Regions from separate parts of the Streptomyces sp. NPDC005393 genome, predicted to be linked through region 4. Evidence: riboswitches for the same ligand, from Rfam matches in the RefSeq annotation. Region 4 holds a riboswitch; each other region holds the start of a gene.
The links. Region 4 has a riboswitch for cobalamin ahead of ABZS71_RS00795 (ribonucleoside-diphosphate reductase subunit alpha). Riboswitches for the same ligand answer to the same signal wherever they lie in the genome.
Positions count from the first base shown of each region.

Region 1 (5,160 bases), on a different contig from region 4:
CACTGGGCGTCGGTGATCTCCAGGGGCGGCTGTGCGCCGAAGATGCCGAGGTTGTTGACGAGGATGTCGGTGGCGGGGACCGCGTCGTACAGCGCGGCCGCCCCCTCCTCCGCCGCCAGGTCGCCGACCACCGTGGTGATCTCCGCCGCGGGCACCCGCTCGCGCAGCCGGTCCGCCGCCGTGGCCAGGCGGTCCGCGTGACGGCCGGTCAGGATCACGGCGGCGCCGGACGCGGCCAGGCCGGTGGCGATGGCGTGGCCGATGCCCTGAGAGGATCCGGTGACGACAGCGGTCCTGCCGGTGAGGTCGATGTGCACTGCTCCGTCCTTCCACTCGCCTGTCGCTTGGCGGTACGCACGCCCGACCGTACGCAACCGCCCCGGTCTCGCACCGGATCGGCGGCCACGGCGCGCCGGACGGCGAGGGCGAGGGCGAGGCGGGGCTCAAGGATCGGCGCGCAATCCGGCCTGGGCCGGCTCACCCCCACCCGGTGGAGTAGTCGCGGTACCGGCGGCGCCGGCTGGGACGGATGGCGAAGGTCGAGAGAATCCCGATGAACCCCGCGGCGATGACCAGCAGCCCGGGGCCGAACCGCCGGCCGTACGCCACGATGTCGTCGACCGTCGGCAGACCGCCCACGGCTTCCGAACTCCCGGGCGCCGCCGCGCCGTTGACCGGTGCGCCCGGTGCGCCGGCCGGGCTGGTGCCCTGGGCCATGGTGCCCGGGATGCTCACCCCGAGGGCCGTCAGCGCCTTGGTCACCGGCTGGAAGAAGGTCACACCGCCCCTGGTGCAGTCGCCGCTGCCGCCGGAGGTGATGCCGAGCGCCACGCCCTGGGAGAAGAGCGGGCCTCCGCTGTCGCCCGGCTCGGCGCACACAGTGGTCTGGATCAGACCGCCGACACTGCCCTCGGGGTAGTTGACCGTCGCGTTCAGTCCGGTGACCTTGCCGGAGTGCAGCCCGGAGGTGCTGCCGCTGCGGAAGACCTCCTGGCCCACGACGGGGTCGCCGACCCCGGTGACCCGCACCGCCTGACCGTTGCCGACGTCCAGGACGCTGCTCTGGTCGAGCGAGCGGTTGTCGTACCGCACCAGCGAGAAGTCATTGCCGGGGAAGCTGCTTTGGACCGTGGTCCCGATGTTCGTGGATCCCGAGGTGTCGGTGAACCAGGGGGTGCCGGTGGGCCCGCAGTGACCCGCCGTCAGGATGAAGCCGGTCTGGCCGTTGGTGACATTGAAACCGGCGGAGCAGCGGCTGCCGTTGGTGAAGATCGGGGCGGCGCCGGCGGTCCTGGTGGTGAAGGAGCCCGTCGTCCGCTCCATGCTCACCTCGCTGCCCACCCGCGCGCCGAGGTCCTTCATCCGTGACCAGCGGGCGGCGGGGACGGTGCTGTCGCCGAGCACCACCACCTTGTTGGACGCGGGGTCCACCATCCACGCGGTGCCCGCCACCCGGGGCGCCGAGCGCAGCGTCTCGGTGGCGGAGTCCAGCTCATTCATGCTGTACCGCACCCGCTTGGCCTTCGCCCCCGCCCGGCTGACCTCGGCCGCCGCGTCCGCGTCGGTCACCGCGACCACCGGGCGCCCGTCGGAGCCGATCCAGTTGCCCGCCGTACGGGAGGTGCCGAGCCGGGACACCAGACGCCCGCCCAGATCGTCGCTCCGCGCCCCCAGGACGTGCGTGCCGTCTCCGGTCGCCCCGTGAGCCGATCCCGATGCACCCGGTGCGGACTGCGCGACCATCACGCCGCCGCAGACCAACGCCCCGACGGCCGCGAACCGTACGAGTCGGCGTCCACCTCGCCGCATGTGCTTCACCACCCTGCCTCCTTACGTCGATCCAGCCCCGGGGCCTCGGACGGTGAAGACCCTCTCCCTCATACGGGCGGAACCGGCGTCGCGCTCACCGCGGGCGGCGGGCGTCTACGGAATGCGCGGGACGCGCTGGTGGAAGCAGATCCGGTCGAGGCCCGGACCGTCGTAGTCGCTGTGCACGGGCAGACTGTCGATCTCGCGGTCGCCCGGCTCAAGGGCGCGGACCCGGCGTCGCGCGGGCAGTGCGTGGCACGCGGAGCGTCGCCATCGCGGCGGCGGCGCAGACGATCGCGAGGGCGGGGCGGGGCTTGGCCGTGGGTAACGCCATCACGTCACAGAAGTCCATCCGATGGGGGCGCGCCATCGGAGAGATCGTTTCGTTACGACGAACGCGATGAGCGCGACGGACCGCCCGGCCACCGAACCGGTTTCCCGGGACCGGGGTGAGCGCCTAGTCTGGGCCGTGCAGCTGGTTCGCCCTGTCCGCCAGGCAGGCGCGTCGTAAGAGGGAACCCGGTGGGAATCCGGGACTGCCCCGCAGCGGTGAGCGGGAACGACCGCCGTCATACGCACTGGGCCCGGCAGCCGGGTCTGGGAAGCGACGGCCAGTAGATGCCTCGTGGGGACACGAGGCGCGCCCGCGAGTCCGAAGACCTGCCACTGCCCGTGCGCGTCGGACGCGCGCGGTCTCTCGGTGACCTCGAGGGCGGGTCGGCGGCGCGGGCGGGCACCATGCGGTGTTTCCGGGGTCCGCGCCATCCCTTCGCGCCCTGTGCCCGGTCCCCGGGAGCTCATGACGAGTGCTCGCGAAGGAGAGTTCCGTGACAACGCACGCGACGGCGGCGGCCAGGGCCACCGTGTACGGCTACCCCCGCCAGGGGCCGGACCGGAAGCTGAAGAAGGCCGTCGAGGGGTACTGGAAGGGCCGGGTCACCGCCGAGGCCCTCCGGGAGACAGCGGCGGGCCTGCGCCGTACCACCTGGCGGCAGCTGGCCGACGCCGGTCTGCACGAGGTGCCCACCGGCGACTTCTCGATGTACGACCATGTGCTGGACACCAGCGTCATGGTCGGCGCCGTCCCCGACCGCCACCGCGCCGCCGTCGAGGCCGATCCGCTGGACGGCTACTTCGCGATGGCGCGCGGCACCCGGGAGGTGGCGCCGCTGGAGATGACCAAGTGGTTCGACACCAACTACCACTATCTGGTGCCCGAGCTCGGCCCCGACACCGTCTTCCGCGCCGACTCCGCAAAGCAGGTGGCCGAGTTGAGGGAGGCGGTCGCGCTCGGCCACACCCCCCGCCCGGTGCTGGTCGGCCCGGTCACCTATCTGCTGCTCGCCAAGCCCGCACCCGGAGTGGACGGCTCGTTCGTACCGCTCACCCTCCTGGACCGGCTGATTCCGGTGTACGCGGAGGTGCTGGCCGATCTGCGGGCGGCCGGCGCCGAGTGGGTCCAGCTGGATGAGCCGGCGCTGGTCCAGGACCGCACGGCGGCCGAGCTGAACGCCGCCGCCCGCGCCTGCCGTGAGCTGGGCGCCCTCACCGACCGGCCCAAGCTGCTGGTCGCCTCGTACTTCGACCGGCTCGGCGAGGCCCTGCCGGTGCTGGCCAAGGCGCCGGTCGAGGGGCTGGCGCTCGACTTCACCGGGCCTGCTTCGGCCAACCTCGACGATCTCGCCGCGGCCGGCGGGCTGCCGGGGAAGCGCCTGGTCGCGGGCGTCGTGGACGGCCGCAATGTGTGGATCAACGACCTGTCGGCGTCGCTGTCCACCCTCGGCACCCTGCTCGGTCTCGCGGGCCGGGTGGATGTGGCCGCGTCCTGCTCCCTGCTGCATGTCCCGCTGGACGCGACGGTCGAGCGCGAGGTGGATCCGCAGATCGCCCGCTGGCTGGCGTTCGCCCGGCAGAAGACGGCCGAGATCGTCACCCTCGCCCGCGGGCTGAGCGACGGTACGGACACCATCGCCGCGCAACTCGCCGCCAACCGCGCCGATCTGGCCTCCCGGGCCGGCTCCGCGCTGACCCGCGACCCGGCCGTACGCGCCCGCGCCCAGGCCGTCACCGGGGCCGACGCCCGCCGCTCACGGCCGTACGCCGAGCGGGTCGCCGCCCAGCGCGACCGGCTGCGGCTGCCGCAGCTGCCGACGACCACCATCGGCTCCTTCCCGCAGACGGCCGAACTGCGCACCGCCCGCGCCGATCTGCGGGCCGGGCGGATCGGCACCGCCGGTTACGAGGAGCGGATCGAAGCCGAGATCCGCGAGGTGGTCTCCTTCCAGGAGAAGGCCGGACTCGATGTCCTGGTGCACGGCGAGCCCGAACGCAACGACATGGTCCAGTACTTCGCCGAGCGGCTCACCGGATATCTCGCCACCCGGCACGGCTGGGTCCAGTCCTACGGCACCCGCTACGTCCGCCCGCCGATCCTGGCCGGCGACATCTCCCGCCCGGAGCCGATGACGGTGCGCTGGACGGCCTACGCCCAGTCCCTCACCGACCGTCCGGTCAAGGGCATGCTCACCGGCCCGGTCACCATGCTCGCCTGGTCCTTCGTCCGCGACGACCAGCCGCTCGCCGAGACCGCCCGCCAGGTCGCGCTGGCGCTGCGCGACGAGGTGGCCGACCTGGAGGCGGCCGGGACCTCGGTCATCCAGGTCGACGAGCCCGCCCTGCGCGAAACCCTGCCGCTGCGCGCCGCCGGCCGCCCCGGGTATCTGGCCTGGGCCACCGAGGCGTTCCGGCTCACCACGGCGGGGGTGCGCCCGGACACCCAGATCCACACCCATATGTGCTACGCCGAGTTCGGCGACATCCTCCAGGCCATCGACGACCTCGACGCCGATGTCATCAGCCTGGAGGCGGCGCGGTCGCATATGCAGGTGGCCGGGGAGCTGGCCGAGGCCGGCTATCCGCGCGAGGTCGGCCCCGGTGTCTACGACATCCACTCCCCCCGGGTACCGAGCGCCGAGGAGGCGGCCGCCCTGCTGCGCAGGGGGCTCGAGGCCATCCCGCCCGAGCGGCTCTGGGTCAACCCGGACTGCGGGCTGAAGACCCGCGGCTGGCCCGAGGTCCGTACGTCGCTCAAGCACATGGTGGCCGCCGCGAGGGAGGTACGGGCCGTGCTGGACGGCACCGCGTCCTGACTCATGAGTCCTGAGTCCTGAGTCCTGAGGGCGGGGCGCCTGGGGGCCGTCGCGGGCGCGTGTGCTCGCGGCGGCCCCCGGCCCCTTACCGCGACGCGGCCAGCGGCCGACCGCAGCGCAGATTCCACCGTCCCGAGCGGCCGCTGAGCTCGGTCGCGGTCAGCGGGGCGACATCGAGGCGCCAGAAGGTCCGCGCGGGGAT
Region 1 is NZ_JBEXFG010000014.1:114,051-119,210, forward strand. Features, by position in the region: gene ABZS71_RS15130 (SDR family oxidoreductase) at 1-317, opposite strand, end outside; gene ABZS71_RS15135 (S1 family peptidase) at 478-1,818, opposite strand; cobalamin riboswitch at 2,286-2,475, shown strand; gene metE (5-methyltetrahydropteroyltriglutamate--homocysteine S-methyltransferase) at 2,637-4,958, shown strand; gene ABZS71_RS15145 (histidine phosphatase family protein) at 5,044-5,160, opposite strand, start outside.
Region 1: another riboswitch for cobalamin. It lies ahead of metE (5-methyltetrahydropteroyltriglutamate--homocysteine S-methyltransferase); the one in region 4 lies ahead of ABZS71_RS00795 (ribonucleoside-diphosphate reductase subunit alpha).

Region 2 (5,160 bases), on a different contig from region 4:
TGGAGCAGCGCCTTCGGCCCGCGGTCGGGGCGGCCGCGCAGCCGGCGGGCCGCGCGCAGCCGCTGGACGTCCGCGACGAGGTGGGGCGCGAAGGTCATCGCGACGACGACCGCGACGCCCGCCTCGTACAGCGCGCCGGGCAGGGACTTGAGCAGCCGGGCCGGGCTGGCGAGCGCGTTCGCCGCGCCGACGCAGATCAGCAGGGTCGCCAGCTTCAGCCCGTCGTACAGCGCGAAGACCAGCCCCTCGGCCGCGACCCGGCCGCCGATCCGCACCCCCTGCGCCCAGTCGGGGAGCGGGACTTCGGGGAGCGTGAACAGCACGCGGGTACTGGGGATCGGCGAGCCGAAGAAGACCGCGAAGAACAGCCGGATCGCCAGCACCACCAGGCCGAGCTTCAGGAAGGCGGTGTACGAGCGGGCCCACGGCGCGTCCGTGCGGCGCACGGCGACGACATAGCCCGCGACGGCGATGAGCAGCCCGAGCAGCAGCGGATTGGTGGTCCGGGACGCGGCCGTGGCCAGCCCGAGCGCCCACAGCCACCAGGCGCCGGCGTGGAGTGCGTTGCCGCGGACGGGGGTGTGTGCCGTGGCGGGGGCGCGGAGCCGGGTGCGAGGCGTGCCGTCGGCGGTCCGCGGTGCCGTCGCGCTCATGTCCGGCGGCGGCGCGTCTGCCACACCGCCGCGGCGCCGAGCCCGACGACGAGGGCCAGCCCGCCGATCAGCCCGGCCGACGGGCCGCCGTCGGTGCCGCCGCCGCTCTTGTCGTCCTCGCTCTTGTTACTGCTCTTGCCGTCGCTCTTGTCGCCGCTCTTGCTGATCTGCTCGCCGCAGCCCGAGCTCGGGTATCCGGCGATGGCGCACAGCAGGGCGGCGGAGTCGTAGCGCAGCGGCTTGGCGACGGCGGCCAGCGCGTCCCCGGCCGTCGCGTCCTCGCCGACCCGCGCGCACTCCGTACGCGCCTTCGGCGGGGTCCGGCCGCCCGGCGCGTCCGCCGCCGTGCCGAAGTCCAGGACGACCGCGATCCGCTTGGTGCCGCCCTTGGCGGGCGTGTCCGCGCAGATCGCCTCGAAGGAGGCCGTACCGCGCGGTCGTACGGCGTCCTGGGAGTCCTCACTGACCGCGAAGCGGAAGCCGATCATGTCGCCGTCGCCCGGCCGCGCCGACGAGGGCCCCTGCGTCGCGTACGTCCAGCCGCCGCCGTCCCCGCCCCGCTGCCAGAACGACCAGTAGCGGTACCCCTCGGCGGCATGCGCCGGGGCCGCGCCGAGCGTGAGCAGCAGGAGGGCAACCGGCAGCAGGACGACGGCAGGCAGCCGCGGGAGGAGGACGGCAGGCGGCCGCCGCGTGGCAGGGGAGCCGCCCATCAGAGCCGCTGCTTCTTCCGGCCGCTGAGCAGGAAGCCGATGCCCATGCCCGCGGCCGCGCCGGCGCCCACGATCCACCAGACGCTGTTCATCCCGCCGTCGCCGTCGCCGTCGTCGTCCTTTTTGTCCTTGGTGGCCGACTCCGCCCCCGAACCCGCCGCCGCTTCCGGCTTCGGCCCGGTGGCGTTGAGCTGCCGTACGAGGTCGACGCCCCCGAAGTCACGCGGATCGCCACCGGCCGCGTGCGCCGCGAGGATCAGCTTGGCGAGCGCCCCCGGCTCGCCCTTCGACCACGCCGCCGCGCCGCTGTCCTTGCTCTGCAGCCAGTGGAGCGGCTTGCCCGCGGCCGCGCTGTGCTCCCCGGCGGCGAGTGCCACGACCGCGTCGGCGGTGGCGCCGAAGTCGGGCTGGTCCGTGGCGCCGGCCATCGAGGACATCAGGCGCATATCGTGTGCGGACAGGGCGAGGGAGAGATGTGCGAGGGCGGCCTCGGTGGCGTCCTGCGGCGTACGGGCCCTGCCGGCGTCCTTGCAGTCCAGCGGCTTGGGGTTCTTGTGGTTGTCCTTGCCGACGGTCTCGAAGACGAAGCCCTTGCCCTGAGTGGCCAGCGCGGCGCTCACGGTGGCCATGTTGTTCGCGGCGAGCTTGTCCTTGTCTCCGCTCTTGTCCGGTTGGTACGCGAACGCCCCGCGCTGTCCCGTCTTCGCCGCGCACCCCAGTTGCAGCCCGAGCAGCGCGTCGTACGGGCTCTTGCGGCCCTTCGCGGAGGCGGTCTTCGCCGGGTCCTGGGCCGCCGCGGCGAAGGCGCCGACCGCGACCGAGGTGGAGTTGGCGTCGCTCGGCCCGCCGGGGTTCATGCCCCAGCCGCCGTTGTCGTTCTGGTTCCGCTTCAGCCAGCCGATGCCCTTCTCCACCGCATCGGACCGCCCGCCCACCGCCGCCAGCGCCTGGACGGCCGCCGAGGTCGCGTCGGTGAACTCGCCCGTCTTCGGTCCGCACGCCTTCGCGGGGTCCGCGCGGTACGCAGCGAAGCCGCCGTCCGCGCACTGCTGCCCGGCCAGCCAGTCGACGGCCGACTTCGCCGGGGTGACGCCCACCGCGTCCTGGGCGAGCAGCGCGAGCGACTGCCGCCACACGCCGTCGAACTTCGGATCCTTGGCGCCGTACAGCCCCTTCGGACGCGCCGAGTCGTCGGCGAAGGCGGCAGGCGCGACGGCTGCGCCGCACAGGGCGGCGGAGACGGACAGAGCCGCCACGGTGCGGCGTACGTTCATGGCTGTGGTGCCTCTCGGTCATGTCGTTGCGGTGGGACAGGCGGATCGACGTACGGACGCGGCCGCGCACGGCTGACCACCCACGCGCGGAACGATCCGCCCCGCGACGACACGAAGACACCCGGCTCAGCTCCGCATACCTCGACGGTGCCGCCCCCGGTACCCCGGACGGCGGGAGCCTGCGTCGCGCCCGCCCAGGTGTTCCGGCTCGTACGCCCCGGAGGGGGCTCGTACTCACGGTTGCGGGTCAGCGCCGGATTCCCACCGACTTCCCCCGAACGGGCGCGAATGAAGTTTTACGGACACCTTATCCGGCGGCCGTCTGCCGTCGGCCTACCCCCCCCGGCCGCCTCAGGCCGGCGCTCCGGTTCCTTAGGACCGCCCCGCCCGCCCCGAACGATCCGCATGTCCTTCAGCGTTCGTGCCGGGTCCGTTGCGGATCATTCATGCGCATTGCACGGCCTCTTCGTGACACATGCGACTGTTCCGCTTCGGTCGTGGCGTGGAAGTCTTCGTGCCACACCGCGAACCGGCGGTGCCCCTGGGCTTCGCCGTTGCTCCGGGCACCCGGTGCGCGGGCGGGCGCCGGCCGACCGCGGGCCCGGCCCGCGCCTGTCTCACGGCCGGCCGGGTGGCGGGCGACCGGGCCCGCCGTCTGTCCGGCTACCCGGCCGGCGCGCGGGGCCGGCTCATCACGCCGGCCCGCGCCTGTGCCTCACCGCGCGCCTCACCCTGGCTCGCTCCGTCGCGCGCCTTGGCCGTGGTCGCCTTACGGACGGACGTCGGGCCCACTCCTCGCGGCGTGGGACGCGCGGTCGGCCGGTCAGACCCACCCCGCGCCCCGTGAGATCCGTATGGCGTCCACACGGTTGCGGGCCCCGGTCTTACGCGTGATGGCGGCCAGGTAGTTGCGTATCGTCCCGTTGGACAGATGCAGGGTCCCGGCGATCTCCGCGATCGAGGCGCCGTCGGCGGCCAGTGACAGTACGCCCAACTCACGGTCGGTCAGCGGGATTTCGGCGGCCTGGAGAAAGCCGTAGCCCAGCGAGTCATCGACGAACCGTTTTCTCTTCGCCACATGTCGTATGCCGTCCAGGAGATGCTGTGGCGGGGCGTTCTTGTCGATGTAGCCCAGTGCCTGGGCCTCATGGGCGCGGCGCAGCGGGCCGGGGCGCCCGGCGTGGGCCAGCACGAGCAGTCCGCACGCGCCGTCCTCGCTCGAGGCGGAGCTCACGATCTTCCCTAAGTCGCCCTTGTGTGCCACCCCGTCGGGACCCGCGGACTCCGTGTCCACCACGCACACGTGCGGTTGTGAGGAACGGGCTCTGCTACGCGCGTCACGCCACGAGGACGCGATCACCTCGATGTCTGGTTCGGCCCGTATCAGCGATGCCAGCGCCGAGCGCAGCAGGCCTGAATCGTGTACCAGAAGTACCCGGATCACGAACTTCTCCACCCCCTGTGATGTCTTGCTTCAGTCGCACGCGGTTGCCGCTCTGCCACGCGCCGTTCATGAATACCGGGATTGCCCATGCCGCGAACACGGAATTCAAGCCAATGGGGGGCGTGCGGGCGCACAATCAAACGCCCCCGCGCCAAAAGGGGCACAATGAGCGCCGCGTGCGCCCCCGCGCGCCGACTTAGTGAGACGGAGTCGGAGCGGTGAGGTCGATGAGGCGGCAGACCGTCTCGATGTCGATCTTGACCTGGGCGATCGAGGCGCGTCCCGAGAGCCAGGTGATCAGCGCAGAGTGCCAGGTGTGCTCGATGACGCGGACGGCGGAGAGCTGCTCGGCCGTCGGCGGGCCCTCCAGCCCCATCGCGTCGAGGATGATCGCGGTGGTGAGCCGGGAGACGGTGTCCACCTCCGGGCTGACCGAACGGTCGGCGAAGGTGAGCGCCCGTACCATCGCGTCCGCCAGATGGGGCTCGCGCTGCAGCGCGCGGAAGGCGCGCATCAGGGTCTGCGCGACCCGGGCGGCCGGATCCTCCTCGGTCGGCGGGCGCTTGCGCAGCGTCTCGTGCATATGCTGCAGCTGGTCCTGCATGGTCGCGACCAGCAGATGGACCTTGGACGGAAAGTAGCGGTAGAGGGTGCCGAGCGCCACGCTGGAGTTCTCGGCGACCTCGCGCATCTGGACCGCGTCGAAGCCGCCGCGGCCGGCCAACCGGGCGCTGGCGTGCAGGATGCGCCGGCGGCGCGCCTCCTGCCGCTCCGTCAGCTGCAGGGAGGCTGGCTTGACTTCTGCGGTCATGTGTCCCACTTCGGGTGTGTTGCGTCTGCGGGTCGTTGACAAGCCGACATCGTGCATGATGGCAGGACCGGCCCGGCCGTGCGAGTCAGTGAAACTCGTTCTAGGCTAGCGCGGCGGATGGCCGTCGCACCCGTGTCTGCGCAGTTGAGGCAGGTTGTTGCCGTCCGGGGTCGGGCGGGGGTCGGGACGGTCCCGGGACGCGGGCGGTCGGGCGTGGATCCAGGGGGGGGCGCGCGGGGCCCGGACGGGGCCCCGCGGCCGCACG
Region 2 is NZ_JBEXFG010000063.1:24,457-29,616, reverse strand. Features, by position in the region: gene ABZS71_RS32165 (energy-coupling factor transporter transmembrane protein EcfT) at 1-653, opposite strand, end outside; gene ABZS71_RS32160 (SCO2322 family protein) at 650-1,366, opposite strand; gene ABZS71_RS32155 (prenyltransferase/squalene oxidase repeat-containing protein) at 1,366-2,640, opposite strand; cobalamin riboswitch at 2,816-2,943, opposite strand; gene ABZS71_RS32150 (response regulator transcription factor) at 3,464-4,084, opposite strand; gene ABZS71_RS32145 (TetR family transcriptional regulator) at 4,281-4,895, opposite strand.
Region 2: another riboswitch for cobalamin. It lies ahead of ABZS71_RS32155 (prenyltransferase/squalene oxidase repeat-containing protein); the one in region 4 lies ahead of ABZS71_RS00795 (ribonucleoside-diphosphate reductase subunit alpha).

Region 3 (5,160 bases), on a different contig from region 4:
AGCCACTCCAGCGCCCGTACCGTCCCGCGGGTGCCCGGCAGCACCACCAGATCGGCGTCGGCCAGCTCCTCCGGCCGGTCCACGAACCGCACGATCACACCCGGCTCGGCGGCCAGCGCGTCCACATCCGTGAAGTTGGACATCAGCGGAACGGCGGCGACCGCGACCCGCAGCACATTCGCACCGTACGGGGGCGCGACGACGCTCTCGCGCACCGCGCCGCGCAGCGATACCCGCAGCCCGTCCTCCTCGTCGATGCCCAGCCCATGGGCGAACGGGAGCACGCCGACGGTCGGCCGCCCGGTCAGGCCGCGCAGCATCTCCAGACCGGGCTCCAGGAGCGTCACATCGCCGCGGAACTTGTTGACCATATAGGCGGCGATATGCCGCTGGTCCTGTGCCGACAGCAGCGCGGTCGTGCCGAAGAAGGACGCGAAGACGCCCCCGCGGTCGATATCGCCGACCACCACGACCGGCAGCCCGGCGGCCCGTGCGAGCCCCATGTTGACGATGTCGGTACGGCGCAGATTGATCTCGGCCGGGCTGCCCGCGCCCTCACAGATCACCGCGTCATGGGTGCGGCGCAGCTCCGCCAGGCACTCCGTGACAGTTCCGAGCAGCGCCTCGCGCCGCTCGCTGTGGTAGCCGCGGGCGCTCAGCTCGCCCACCGGCTTGCCCAGCAGCACCACTTGGCTGCTGCTGTCGCTTCCCGGCTTCAGCAGTACGGGGTTCATCAGGGCGCTGGGCTCGACGCGCGCGGCGGCGGCCTGCATGGCCTGGGCGCGCCCGATCTCCGCCCCGTCCCGGGTGACGAAGGAGTTGAGCGACATGTTCTGCGCCTTGAAGGGCGCCACGCGGACGCCCTTGCGCGCCAGCCACCGGCAGATACCCGCCGTGACCACGCTCTTGCCCGCGTCCGAGGTCGTCCCCGCGACCAGCAGGCCGTGGCCAGGCCCGGTCATCGGCGTGCCCTTTCGTTGTCGGGTGCGGGCCGGTGGGTGGGTTGTGCCCACCCGTCCCGCCCAGAGGGAACCTCCCAGCGGTAGCCGGGGGAGGAACGGCGGCCCACAACGGCTCTCGCCGCGATCGACGTCAGCAGCGCCAGGGCGCCGACGCGGCGCGACAGCCGCACCGCGCGGTCGATGTCCGTGATCTCCACGGCGCGCCCGCCGGAGTTGAGCACCGGCCGGTGCTCGACCCGGCCGCCGTACGCGAGGGTGCCGCCCAGCCGTACGCCGAGCGCGCCCGCGAAGGACGCCTCCACCGGGCCCGCGTTGGGGCTCGGATGGCGCCGTCCGTCCCGCCGCCAGGCGCGCCACGCGCCGCGCGGGTCGGCGCCCGCGAGGGTGGCCAGGGCCGCCGTAAGGCGCGCACCGGGCCAGCCGGCGGCGTCGTCCAGACGGGCCGCCGCCCAGCCGAACCGCCGGTAGCGCGGCGACTTGTGGCCCACCATGGCGTCCAGGGTGTTGACGGCGCGGAAGCCGATGAGCCCCGGCACTCCGCCCACGGCGCCCCACACCAGCGCGCCCACCACGGCATCGGAGGTGTTCTCGGCGACCGATTCGACGACCGCGCGGGCCATCTGCTGTCCGTCCAGCGCCTGCGGATCGCGTCCGCACAGATGCGGCAGCCGCTCCCTGGCGGTGGCGAGGTCCCCGGCGGCCAGCGCGTCGCCGACGGCCCGCGCCTCACGCCGGAGCGTCGTACCGCCCAGCACGGCCCAGGTGGCGGCGGCGGTCAGCGCGATGTCCGTCGTACGGGGCCCGGCAAGGGCCCGTACGGTACGCGTCAGCAGCGCGGCACCGGCGGCCGCGCCGCCCGCGCACAGCGCGGTGTGCAGGGCCCCGTGGCCGCGGTGGTCGCGCCACAGCCGCCGCTCGGCGGCCGCGGCGGCGCGCCCGAACGCGGCCACCGGATGACCGCGGCGCGGATCGCCCATGGCGAGGTCGCCGAGGAAGCCGAGGGCGGCGCCGCACGCGTACGAGGCGTGGTCGGCACGCATCCGTCAGCCCGCCGTCGCGCCTCGGCGCGGCGGCGTGCGGACAGGTGGGGCTGGCGGCGTTTCGGGGCCGGGCATGGCGGTATGTCCTCACTCAGGGTCCGCGCCCTGGCTCGACGTGACCGGCGGTGAGAGTCTCCTGGCTCCCGGATCCGCGGTTCTCCCGGCCTTCCAGCTCCGCATACGGACGAACCATATGGATGAGCCGTGACCCCATACAGGCGATGGGAGAGCGCTCCCCGGTGACAGTGGCGGGACCGCGCCGGATTCTCACCGGCTTCCTCTCCTGCCGCCGTTTGGCTCCGGAAGTCCACCATGGGCCGCGAATGGCCGTCAACTCGCATATGACCCGCGATGCGTGAGTGTGCCGAGGCCCACATGGACCGACCGCCGGTCGGTCGACGCTGGTCAGCGCCGCCGCCCGGCGGTCGGTGGGGTCGATGAGGACGTGCGGTCCTCAGGCGACGATCAGATAGATGCCGTACGCCACGACCGCGGCGCACAGCCCGAAGCAGGCGTACGCGGCGGTGCGGGCGGCCGCGGAGGCGCCGCCCGCCACCACCGCCGTGCCGACCGCGCCGTCGTGCGGCTGCGGCTGGTCACTCCGGGACGTTCCGACGATCCCCAGGGTGAAGACGCCCACCATGCCGACCGTCACCGCGAGGCTGATGCCGAAGACCTGGCCGAGTGCCGCCCAGTCGATGCTCATCTACGTAGCTCCCTTTAGCTGGTGGTGCTGGTCGCCGCGGCGGCGGGGGTGGGGGTGGTCTCCGTGGCGGGCGCCGCGGTGGGCTCCGGGACGCTCTCCGCGGTGGTGTCCGCGGTGGTCTCGGTAGTGGTCGCGGCACCCGCGGGCGGCGGGGCGACGGACCGCAGGGCGGCGGTGACGGCGCCCACCGGCTCGGCGGACGGCACTCCGACCTCGTTGACGTTGGTGTGGTCCACGGGCTTGCGGCGCGACAGCGCCCAGATCGCCCCGCAGGCCAGGACGGCCAGCACGGCGACCGCCGTGACTCCCCAGCTCCCCTGGTCGGCCAGCAGCGCCGCGCCGCCCGCGACGAGACCCGCGGCCGGCAGGGTCAGCACCCATGCGATGACCATGCGGCCCGCGGTCGACCAGTGCATCACCGCGCCCTTGCGGCCGACCCCCGCGCCCATCACGGCGCCGGAGCAGACCTGGGTGGTGGACAGCGCGAAGCCGATGTGGGAGGAGGCGAGGATGACGGTCGCGGCACCGGTCTGGGCGGCGAAGCCCTGCGGCGGCTGGATGTCGGTGATGCCCTTGCCCATGGTGCGGATGATGCGCCAGCCGCCCAGGTAGGTGCCGAGCGCGATGGCCAGGCCCGCGGAGACGATGACCCACAGCGGCGGGTCGGAGTCGGGCGCGACGACGCCGCCGGTGACCAGCGCCAGGGTGATCACACCCATCGTCTTCTGGGCGTCGTTGGTGCCGTGGGCGAGGGAGACCAGGGCGGCCGAGGCGATCTGGCCGGCGCGGTAGCCCTTCGCGGTGTCCTCGGGGGAGCGGTCGCGGCCCAGCCGGTAGGTGAGCCGGGTGGCGGCCAACGTGGCGATTCCGGCCACGATCGGCGCGGCGACGGCGGGGATCAGGACCTTCATGACGATCGCGTCGCCGTTGACCCCCTGCAGGCCGACGGAGGCCACCGTGGCGCCGATGAGGCCGCCGAAGAGAGCGTGCGAGGAGCTGGAGGGGAGCCCGGCGAGCCAGGTCACCAGATTCCAGAGGATCGCGCCGACCAGACCCGCGAAGATCACTTCGGGTCGGATGCCGGAATTCTCGTCGACGATCCCTCCGGAGATGGTCTTGGCGACCTCCACGGACAGGAACGCGCCGACGAGATTGAGGACCGCCGACATCGCCACCGCCACCCGGGGACCGAGTGCTCCCGTGGAGATGGTGGTGGCCATGGCGTTGGCGGTGTCGTGGAAGCCGTTCGTAAAGTCGAACACCAAGGCCGTGATGATCACGATCCCGATGAGAAGCGTGATGTGTTCCATACACCCGGTCAATCAGTTCGAAGGTTCGGTATCAGCACGGTGAACGTAAGGAAACTGGATGAACGGAAGGTGAACTGAGGCGGGCGTCATGGTGACGCGCGGGCGAGAGTGCGGCGCCGGTCCGACTCTCGCCGTACTTCCGTACGTCATACGGGGTTTGAGGGGCGTACCCGAAGGGCCGATAAGGACCCCGCCCCGCCATGTCCTCGGCCCCGGCCGCCTGGCAGGATCGGACCCCGGAGGTGAGGGCGTGACGGAGTCGCGATCCCCACAGCGGCCGCGGCTGACCCGGCCCCTGCGGCAGGCGTGGGCCCAGGTGGTCCGGACGGCCCGCAGAACCACGGCCGACGGCCTCGTCGTCGGCACTTCGGGCAATGTCTCGGCGCGGGTCGGCGACACCGTCCTGGTGACCCCGAGCGGCCTCCCCTACGACCGGCTCGGCCCGCGCGACGCGGTCGGCGTGGATCTCGACGGCCGGCAGGTCCTCGGGACGCTCACGCCCACCAGTGAGCTTCCGATGCACCTGGCCGTCTACCGGAACACGGACGCCGCGGCCGTCGTCCACACCCACGCCGTCCACGCCACGGCCGTCTCCACCCTGGTCGACGAGGTCCCCGCGATCCACTACATGACCGGCTCGCTCGGCGGGCCGGTCCGGGTCGCGGGATACGCGCTCTACGGCACCGACGAGCTGGCCGACGCCATGCTCGAGGCGCTGCGCGACCGCAGCGGCGCTCTGCTGCGCAACCACGGCACCGTCGTCCACGGCGCGACCCTGGACCAGGCGTACGACCGCACCGCCCAGCTCGAATGGATGTGCCGGGTCTGGCTCACCGCCGCCGCCGTCCCGGGCCGCACCCCCGCCCTGATCCCGCCGGACGAGCTGGCCCGCGCCGCCGAGAAGCTGCGCGGCTACGGCCGGCCCCGCTGAGCCGCCCCGCCGGGGCCGGACCGCACGACCGGACGCGCCCGTCTGGCCGGCAGGCGGCTTCCCGCTCACACTGGGAGGGATGCGTCTGCGGACAACGGCGGTTGCGGCCGCCACCACTATCCTCAGTGTCGGCGCGACCGCGGTGGCGGGCGGACGGTACGCCACCGACGCTGCGCTCAAACCGGCCCCCGACCGTCCGCTGCCGAACGAA
Region 3 is NZ_JBEXFG010000019.1:89,301-94,460, forward strand. Features, by position in the region: gene ABZS71_RS18145 (cobyric acid synthase) at 1-962, opposite strand, end outside; gene ABZS71_RS18150 (cobalamin biosynthesis protein) at 959-2,002, opposite strand; cobalamin riboswitch at 2,132-2,284, opposite strand; gene ABZS71_RS18155 (hypothetical protein) at 2,457-2,708, opposite strand; gene ABZS71_RS18160 (inorganic phosphate transporter) at 2,723-4,018, opposite strand; gene ABZS71_RS18165 (class II aldolase/adducin family protein) at 4,269-4,949, shown strand; gene ABZS71_RS18170 (alpha/beta fold hydrolase) at 5,029-5,160, shown strand, end outside.
Region 3: another riboswitch for cobalamin. It lies ahead of ABZS71_RS18150 (cobalamin biosynthesis protein); the one in region 4 lies ahead of ABZS71_RS00795 (ribonucleoside-diphosphate reductase subunit alpha).

Region 4 (5,160 bases):
GCGTGATGGCGGCGGGCACCGGGGCGACCGGCGCGACGAAGTAGGTGAAACCGCCGGGGACGGTGGCGGTGCCGTTGGGGCCGCTCAGTGTGACGGTGACGTTGCCGCCCGCGGGCGGGCCTGCCGGGGTGATGCCGACCAGGCCGGTCCCGGCCGGGTTGATGGTCAGGATCGCCGAGGGGCTCCCGCCGAAGGTGACGCTGGTGACGCCGGTCAGGTTGGTGCCCGTGATCAAGTACAGGGTGCCGCCGGTGGTCGGTCCCACGACCGGGGTGATGGAGACGGCGGGGGGCGGCGTCGGCGCCACGTAGGTGTACGGCTGGCTGTTGCTGGTGCCGACGGTGGTGGTGACGAGGACCTGGACGGACCCGGGCGCGTGCGGCGGGGCTATCACCACGACGACGTCGTTGGTGGGATTCCCCGACCAGCCGCCTCCGGGCCAGCCACCGCCGCCCCAGCCGCCGTCCCAGTCACGACCCCAGCCGCCGCCACCGGAACTGCTCTGGCTGGCGATCTGGGCGGGCACGCCGCCGAAGGTCACACTGATGACGTTGCGCAGGTTCTGCCCGTTCAGCTGGACGAGGTTCCCACCGGCGGCGGGGTCCGAGTTGGGCACCACGGACAGCAGCAACGGCGGCCGCGCGACGCCCGGCGGCGGGCCGAGCAGGCCGAGGTGCTGGTCGCGGCGGACGCGGTGCCGGGCCCGGGGGCTCGGGCTCACGGGGATCGTGATCTGCAGCCAGCAGTCGATGACGGCCGCTCACCGGCTCTACGGGCGGCTGGGCTTCGTCCGCGCGCCGGAGCGCGACTGGGAGCCGATACCGGGCATCGCGCCGCTGTGGGTACCACCGCGCCGATGGCGCGGCCCTCGGCCCAGCGGGCGAGCGCCTGGGCCTGCCGGTATCCCCGCTCCGTCAGGGCGCTGTCGGAGATTCCGGCATACCGGTTCTCCGCGTGCCACACGGTCTCGCCGTGGCGTACGAGCAGCAGTCGGGCGGTCATCCGGCGCCTCCCACGCGTCGGCCATTGCCTCATCAAGTCCAAGGTGTTAAATCGAGCATCGCTCATGTGATGGAACGCCGAAGGAAGGCCACCCATGCGCGTCCTCGCCGCCGGAGACCACTTCATCACGCCCGAGCTGATCGCGGCGGCCCTCCTCGATCAGCTGGACCCGGACGGTTTGGACATCGGCGAGCTGACGCTTCCGTGGCCGCACGAGCCCTTCGGCCCCGTGGACGGGGTGAGCGAGGCGAGCGGCACCGAGGAGCAGCTGATCGAGGCGCTCCTCGATGCCGAGGTGTGTGTGACACAGACGGCGCCCTTCACCGAGCGGGTGTTCGCCGCCCGCCCCGAGCTGCGCATGGTCGCGGTCGCCCGCGACGGCCCGGTCAATGTCGACCTGGTGGCCGCGGCCCGCGCGGGCGTCGCCGTGAGCTTCGCCCCGGGCCGTAACGCCGTCGCCGCCGCCGAGTTCACGATCGGCATGATGCTCGCCGCGATGCGCCGGATCCCCACCGCCCACGCCGAGCTGCGCGCCGGCCGCTGGCCCGGTGACCTCTCCGCGTACCAGGAGGCCGGCGGCGAGCTGGACGGCGCGACCGTCGGCCTGATCGGCTACGGGGCCGTCGGCCGGATCGTCGCCCGGGTGCTGCGCGCCTTCGGCGCCCGGGTGCTGATCGCGGACCCGTACACGGACGGCGAGGCCGCCCGCGCCGACGGCGTCGAACCCGTCAAGCTCGACGAACTCCTCGTGCGCAGCGAGATCGTGAGCCTGCACGCCCGGCTGACCGCCGAGACCCGCCATCTCCTCGACGCGGGCCGGCTCGCGCGGATGCGGCCCGGCGCGGTCCTCGTGAACACCGCGAGCGGCGGGCTGCTCGACTACGCCCCGCTGCCCGAGGCGCTGCGCACCGGCCGCCTCGGCGCCCTCGCCTTGGATGTATACGACATCGAACCGCCGCCCGCCGACTGGCCGCTGTACTCCGCGCCGAACGTCGTCACCACCCCGCATCTGGCCGGCGCCACCCGGCAGACCGCCCACCGCGCCGCCGCCGTCACCGCCGCCGAGGTCGGCCGCTACGCACGCGGCGAGAGGCTTCACCACCTTGCCAACCCCGAGGCCACGGAGGGCAGCAAGCGGTGAGCTGACGGTTCCCAGTTGTTCGCGGATGTGATCGGCCGCCCGGTGCGCGTCCCCGCCGAGCCCCGAAGTGGGGGCGCGGGGTGCGGCGCGGTCGCCCGGCGACCCGGTCGACACACCACACCGGCAGGCCGATTCGCGTACTGTCGGACCGCGTCGGGACCACCGCGAGACCTTCGAAAGCGGCTACGCCGACGACCGCGCCCGCCTCGCCCGGGCTTTCGCCGGATGGCGGAACACGGGCCCCAGGTCACGGGCAGCGCCGGGAACGCACTAGCACATTTATACGAAACTCCTCACCTCACGACACAAGATGTGGGGGCACGTGCGTCGGCCGACACAAGATGTATGCTCGTGCTCGCTGTCGCCGCAGGGGAATCCGGTGGGAATCCGGAACTGTCCCGCAACGGTGTACGTGTGCGCTTTATGCGTACCCGCGAGTCCGAGGACCTGCCGACGGCCGTCTGCATACGTCCGGGCCTCGCGGGTTGGGTTCGATGGACGCTGCGCGGTGTGCCTCCGTACGCGAGTGCGGAATCGGCATGCCCGTACGCGACCGTCGCGCACCGCCCTCCTGGCCCCCAGCCGAGCGAGGGAGAGCACTTCAGTGACCATCGCGCCCGCGGATCCGGTTTCAGAGGCAACGGCTTCTCAGGCAGTGACCGACGCGCCCGGGACCGCCCTGCTGCGGACCCTGACCGGCCTCACCGCCGATCTTCCCGCCACCGACCCCGGCAAGGTCGCGGCCGCCGCCCTGCGCGGCCGCCATCCCGGCTCGGACGAGGCGGAGTTGCGCACTCTGGCGATCGAGGCGGCGGCCGGGCTGATCGCCGAAGAGCCGGAGTACTCACGGCTGGCCGCGCGGCTGCTGGCCCTCGCGATCACGGAGGAGGCGGCCGGGCAGGGCTCGGTCTCCTTCTCCGCCTCCGTCCGGGTGGGCCACCACGAGGGCCTGATCGCCGACTCCACCGCCGAGTTCGTGGCCACGCACGCCGCCCGGCTGGACGCGCTGGTGGACCAGGCGCTCGCCGACGGCGCCGACAACCGCTTCGGCTACTTCGGGCTGCGCACCCTGCACAGCCGCTATCTGCTGCGCCACCCGATCACCCGTCAGGTGATCGAGACCCCGCAGCATTTCCTGCTCCGGGTGGCCTGCGGGCTCGCCGAGGACGGGTCCGAGCGGGCCCTCGCCGATGTGGCCGAGCTGTACCGGCTGACCAGCACGCTGTCGTATCTGCCCAGCTCCCCCACGCTGTTCAACTCCGGCACCCGCCATCCGCAGATGTCCTCCTGCTATCTGCTGGACTCCCCGCTGGACGAGCTCGACTCGATCTACAACCGCTACCACCAGGTCGCACGGCTCTCCAAGCACGCGGGCGGCATCGGGCTGTCGTACTCCCGCATCCGTGCGCGCGGTTCGCTGATCCGGGGCACCAACGGCCACTCCAACGGCATCGTGCCGTTTCTGCGGACGCTCGACGCCTCCGTGGCGGCCGTCAACCAGGGAGGCCGGCGCAAGGGCGCCGCCTGCGTCTATCTGGAGACCTGGCACGCGGACATCGAGGAGTTCCTGGAGCTGCGGGACAACACGGGCGAGGAGGCCCGCCGCACCCACAACCTCAACATCGCGCACTGGATCCCGGACGAGTTCATGCGCCGGGTCGAGGCGGACGCCGACTGGTCGCTGTTCTCGCCGGTCGACGCGCCCGAGCTGGTGGACCTGTGGGGCGAGGAGTTCGACGCCGCGTACCGGAAGGCCGAGGCCGAGGGGCGGGCGCTCAAGCAGATCCCGGCGCGCCAGCTGTACGCCCGGATGATGCGCACCCTCGCGCAGACCGGCAACGGCTGGATGACGTTCAAGGACGCCGCCAACCGCACCGCGAACCAGACCGCCGAGCCCGGCAAGGTCGTCCACTCCTCCAACCTCTGCACCGAGATCCTGGAGGTCACGGACGACGGCGAGACCGCCGTGTGCAACCTGGGCTCGGTCAACCTCGCGGCACACCTCGGCAAGGACGCCGGCGACGGGGAAGAGGGCATGGACTGGGAGCGGCTGGACGCCACGGTCCGTACCGCCGTGACCTTCCTCGACCGCGTGGTGGACATCAACTTCTACCCCACGGAAGAGGCCGGGGCCTCCAACTCCCGCTGGCGGCCGGTGGGACTCGGCCTGATGGGGCTGCAGGACGTCTTCTTCCGGCTGCGGCTGCCCTTCGACTCCCCCGAGGCGAAGAAGCTCTCCACGCGGATCTCCGAGCGCATCATGCTCGCCGCCTACGAGGCGTCCTGTGAGCTCGCCGAGCGCCACGGCCCGCATCCGGCCTGGTCCGCGACGCGCACCGCACGCGGGGTGCTGCACCCGGACCACTACACGGACGCGGTGGCGACCTGGCCGGAGCGCTGGGCGGCGCTGCGCGAGCGGATGGCGAAGTCCGGGTTGCGGAACTCGCTGCTGCTGGCGATCGCGCCGACCGCGACCATCGCCTCGATCGCGGGCGTGTACGAGTGCATCGAGCCGCAGGTCTCCAACCTCTTCAAGCGCGAAACCCTCAGCGGGGAGTTCCTGCAGGTCAACTCCTATCTGGTGGACGACCTCAAGAAGCTCGGCGGCTGGGACGCCCAGACCCGCGAGGCGCTGCGCGAGGCCAACGGCTCGGTCCAGGACTTCTCCTGGGTGCCCGAGGACATCCGGGCGCTGTACCGGACGGCGTGGGAGGTCCCGCAGCGCGCCCTGATCGACATGGCCGCGGCCCGTACCCCGTACCTCGACCAGAGCCAGTCGCTGAACCTCTTCCTGGCCTCGCCGACCATCGGCAAGCTCAGCTCGATGTACGCGTACGCCTGGAAGCAGGGCATCAAGACGACCTACTACCTGCGTTCGCGCCCGGCGACCCGGATCGCCCAGTCGGCGCGCGGCGGTGGCTCGGCCGCCGCCACCGTCCCCGTCCAGCAGGCGCCCGCCGCCGACGAGGACGTCATCGCCTGCTCCCTGGAAAACCCCGAGTCCTGCGAGGCATGCC
Region 4 is NZ_JBEXFG010000001.1:162,838-167,997, reverse strand. Features, by position in the region: gene ABZS71_RS00815 (IPT/TIG domain-containing protein) at 1-721, opposite strand, end outside; partial or broken gene ABZS71_RS00810 (GNAT family N-acetyltransferase) at 699-830, shown strand; partial or broken gene ABZS71_RS00805 (phosphoglycerate mutase family protein) at 847-1,002, opposite strand; gene ABZS71_RS00800 (2-hydroxyacid dehydrogenase) at 1,097-2,143, shown strand; cobalamin riboswitch at 2,476-2,613, shown strand; gene ABZS71_RS00795 (ribonucleoside-diphosphate reductase subunit alpha) at 2,748-5,160, shown strand, end outside.